2 regions of the Nocardioides sp. LML1-1-1.1 genome follow, and region 2 is predicted to be linked to the other one. Evidence: predicted binding sites of a transcription regulator. Region 2 holds the regulator's gene; the other holds the start of a gene.
The links. The regulator LexA, encoded in region 2, represses DNA repair genes until DNA is damaged. The targets are predictions, from matches to a motif close to TCGAACANNTGTTCGA.
Positions count from the first base shown of each region.

Region 1: MRBLML1_RS07610 (HNH endonuclease signature motif containing protein) is a predicted target of LexA. The motif match lies at 957-972, and genes of this name have one in related genera.

Region 1 is NZ_JBEGHK010000002.1:208,806-211,000, forward strand. Features, by position in the region: gene MRBLML1_RS07595 (DUF2505 domain-containing protein) at 1-185, shown strand, start outside; gene MRBLML1_RS07600 (DUF2505 domain-containing protein) at 187-669, shown strand; gene MRBLML1_RS07605 (hypothetical protein) at 685-876, opposite strand; gene MRBLML1_RS07610 (HNH endonuclease signature motif containing protein) at 986-2,195, shown strand, end outside.
Region 2 is NZ_JBEGHK010000002.1:752,930-755,124, forward strand. Features, by position in the region: gene MRBLML1_RS10435 (LysM peptidoglycan-binding domain-containing protein) at 1-314, opposite strand, end outside; gene lexA (transcriptional repressor LexA) at 598-1,323, shown strand; gene MRBLML1_RS10445 (MXAN_6640 family putative metalloprotease) at 1,394-2,195, shown strand, end outside.

The DNA.
Region 1 (2,195 bases), 540 kb from region 2:
AGGCCGTCGGCACCGTGCGCCTGGTCGCGGCCGGGCCGGGAACGACCTACGTCCAGGAGCTCGACGTGAACGTCAAGGTCCCGCTGATCGGCGGGAAGCTGGAGACGCTCATGGCCGACAACATCGATGCAGGCCTGTCCGTGGAGCACTCCGTGGGCACGGCCTGGCTGAGGGGAGAACGCTGACATGGCAACACGTCTCGTCCACGAGATGACGTACGACGCATCGCTGATCGAGGTCGCCGCGATGCTGAGCGACCCGGAGTTCCGGCAGGAGGTGTGCCGCAACCAGCGCGCGACGTCGTACTCCGCCGAGGTCGAGGGGAACGTCGACGCCAAGGCCGTGCGGATCGAGATGACCCAGCCGACCGACAAGGTGCCGTCGTTCGCGAAGAAGATCGTGGGCGACTCCACGACCATCGTGCAGACGGAGACCTGGTCCAGCCCCTCGCACGCCGAGGTGCGGGTGACCATCCCGGGCAAGCCAGGCGAGATGGCCGGCACGGCGGTGCTCGTCGAGAAGGACGGCGTCACCACCGAGACCGTCACCCTCGACATCACCGTCAAGATCCCGCTCGTCGCCGGCAAGATCGAGCAGCTGATCGCCAAGCTGCTCGGCAGCGCGCTGCGCGCCGAGGAGCGGACCGGGAAGGCCTGGCTCGCACGCTAGTCGCGCGCTGAGCGCTCAGTCCTCGTCGAGGCCCGGTTCCCCACGGAGCCGGGCCTCCTCGGCTTCCTGCTCCTCCCGCTCCTCGGCCAGCTCGGCACGACGGCGGATGGCGATCACGATCCCGAGCACGACGAACGGCCCGAAGGCCAGGACGATGGTGGCGACCTGCTCGACCGGATGCAGGGCGCCCATGTGGAGCGGGATCACGGCCTCATCGTCCCATCCCGCACCGGGGGCCCTCCCGCCGGTCTCGGCCCTCAGATCGCCATGCCTGCACCCCTTGTCCTTCGAACACCTGTTCCAGTAATCTCCCGGCATGAGCTCCCCCGACGCGCTTGCCGAGGCCACCACGGTGGCCGAGGTCGCCGCGCGCCTGGCCGGGACCCGGTGGGACGAGGTGCCCGGACCGACAGCCGTCGAGGTCGCCACCGCGATCGCCGGCGCCCGGGGCCTCCTCGACGCCGCGCTGCTCGGGGTCGTCGAGCAGCTGGAGGCCACCGGCGCCGCCCAGGACCTCGGGTGGGCCTCCACCAAGGACTTCCTCACCCACCTCACCGGTGGCCACCAGGGCAGCGGGGGCGGCCTGGTCCGGGCCGCCGAGCAGCTGCGCGAGCTGCCGGCCGTGCGCGAGGCGCTCGAGGCCGGGCGGGTCACCCTGCCCCAGGCCCGGGTGATCGCGAGCAAGGTCCAGACGTTGCCGCGTCATCCCGAGCTCCGCTCCGCCGTCGCCGACCGGATGCTCGCCCTCGTCGACGAGCACGGGCACAACGCCACCGCGCTGCAGACCGCCTTCACCGACGTCGTCCGCGAGGTCGACCCCGACGGCCTCGCGGTGGCCGCCGACCTGTTGCGCGACAAGGCCGAGCGCGGGGCCCACCACGCGCGCCACCTGTCCTTCGCCAAGGACGGCCTCGGCGGGGTCCGGGTCCGCGGCTACGGCACGATCGAGGACGCCGAGCGGATCAAGAGCGTCCTGCTCCCCCTCGCCGCGCCCCAGGTCACCGAGCCCGGCTCCTGCGGCGGCGTCTCCGGCCACGGCCGGCCGATGTTCGACGACGACGGCCGGGCCACCACCGTCCCGTGTCCCACCGCCGGCTGCCCGCACGACGGGCGCGACCCGCGCCAGCCCGACGCGCGGCTGTGGGACGCGCTCGTCGACGCCTGCGACCAGCTGCGTGCCACCGACACCCTCCCCCGCGACCACGGCTCGCTGCCGAGGGTCGTGGTGACGATCGACCACGCCAGCCTCAGCCAGGCGGTCATCGACGACGGCCGGGCCGCCGAAGGGCGGACCGACACCGACACACGGCTCTCGCCGCAGTCGGTGCGCCGGCTCGCCTGCGACGCCGAGATCCTCCCGGCCGTGCTCGGCAGCGAGAGCCAGGTCCTCGACGTCGGCCGCACCCAGCGCCTGGTCACGCCCGGGCTCTGGTCGGCGCTGCTCGTCCGTGACCGGCACTGCGTCTTCCCGGGCTGCACCCGGCTCCCGCTGTCCTGCGACGCCCACCACGTGGTGCACTGGGCCG
Region 2 (2,195 bases):
ATCCGCTCCATGGCCCCGCGCACGTCGTCGTCACTGCCGGCAGCCACGTCGCTGGCGATGTCCCACAGGGTCTCACCGGGGGCGACGGTGACGACGGTGACGGCGGTGGCGTCGCCGGCCTCGTGGGTGGCGGCCGAGCCGGCGGCCAGCCACACGGCGACGGCGGCGACCACGACGGAGGCGAGCAGGAACACGACCAGGCGGCCTCGGCGGGTGAGCCGGACCGAGCTCGAACGCCGGGCTGGCGTGGCGACCGGACGCGCGGTGGCGCGGGGGGCGGCGACGCGGTGCGGGGCGATGCTGATCGTGCTCATGGTGACCTCCGGGGGAAGGGGACGGAACCTGTCGAGGAGCTGTCTATCGAGGGGGTCCGACACAAAGGGTTCGACCAGACGTTCGATCGAACATGTGTACGAGGTTAGATCAGGTGTTCGAACAAATCCAGCACCGGTTCGAAATCCTGTTCGACGGCGTGTCGCCGACACGCCGTTCGAACAGGTGTTTGAAACCCCGCGCCGGGATCGGTTAGCGTCGGGGCACGAGCTCGGCCACCCTGCACGGGGCGGACGGCGACCCGATGCGAAGTGGAGGCACCCCATGGCGGAGCGCAAGGCAGGCCGCGGCGTCACCGAGCTGCCGGACGGCCCCCCGGACGCGACCGGCCTGACGCCGCGCCAGCAGCGGGTCCTGGCCCACATCAAGGACAGCATCGAGAAGCGGGGCTACCCGCCGAGCATGCGCGAGATCGGCCAGGCCGTCGGCCTCACCAGCACCTCCAGCGTGGCCCACCAGCTGCGCGTGCTGGAGGAGAAGGGCTACCTCAAGCGCGACCCCAACCGGCCGCGTGCGCTGGAGGTGTTCCTGCCCGAGGTGATGGCGGCCCGCAAGGCGATGGGCTCCGCCGAGGAGACGACGTACGACGAGACCGGCATCGGCGACGCGGCCCCGGTCCCGGCCAACGTGCCGGTCGTCGGGCGGATCGCCGCCGGTGGCCCGATCCTCGCCGAGGAGCGCGTCGAGGACGTCTTCCCGCTCCCCCGCCAGCTCGTGGGCGACGGCCAGCTGTTCCTCCTCGAGGTCAGCGGCGAGTCGATGATCGACGCCGCGATCTGCAACGGCGACTACGTCGTGATCCGCCAGCAGCCGACCGCCGAGAACGGTGAGATCGTCGCCGCGATGATCGACGGCGAGGCCACGGTGAAGACCTTCCAGCGCAAGGACGGCCGGACCTGGCTGCTCCCGCACAACCCGGCGTTCGAGCCGATCGACGGCACCCACGCCACGATCCTCGGCAAGGTCACCGCCGTCCTGCGCCGGGTCTGAGAGTTTCGTCGGGGGTCTGACGTATGGTCGGGGGGTTCGCCCCCCACCGATCGTTCGTAAGGGCTTCCCCATGACGTCACGCCGCGCCCGCTGGGCCGCGCTGTTCCTGTCCCTGCTCGCGGCTCTCCTGGTCGCGCCGGCGCTCGCCGTCCCCGCCCAGGCGGTGGGTGGTGACCCCGACGCCGACGCGGACAGCCCGCGCGAGGTCGCCGAGCAGGCCCTGGAGACCGTGCAGGACCTCGTCGAGGCGCCGGTCACCCCGGCCGACCCGGCGACGGGCAGCCCGGTCGACGGCAAGGACCTGACGCTGGCCCTGCGCGACCTGGCGGTGGCCCAGCACGCCCTGCCCAAGTCCAAGCGCACCGTCGCCGCGCGCCTGCTCGCGCGCCCCGACGACTCGGCCAGCGAGTGCTTCGCCGACGGCGACCTCGCCTGCTACGGCGCGCACCCGACCAAGCGCACCTGCAACGCCTTCGTCTGCGTGCACTGGGTGAGCGCCGGCACCAACGCCATCCCGACCGAGAACGACGGCGCCGGCGGCGCCTTCCCCGGCACCAGGGGCGGCCTGCCGGACTACGTCGAGTTCACCCTCACCACGATGACCCAGATCGCGGTCACCTACGCCCGCGCGGGCTACAAGAAGCCGGTCTCCGACGGCACCGCGGGCGGCTCCTCGCTGCCCGACGTCTACCTCGGCAACGTCGGCAACGCCGGCGTCTACGGCTACTGCACGACCGACCGCGAGGTGAAGGGCCACGTCGCGGCCCCGGCCTACTGCGTGCTCGACAACAACTACGCCGAGTTCGGCATCGCCCCGCGCTCGGCGCTGCGGGTGACGGCGGCCCACGAGTACTTCCACGCGGTCCAGTTCG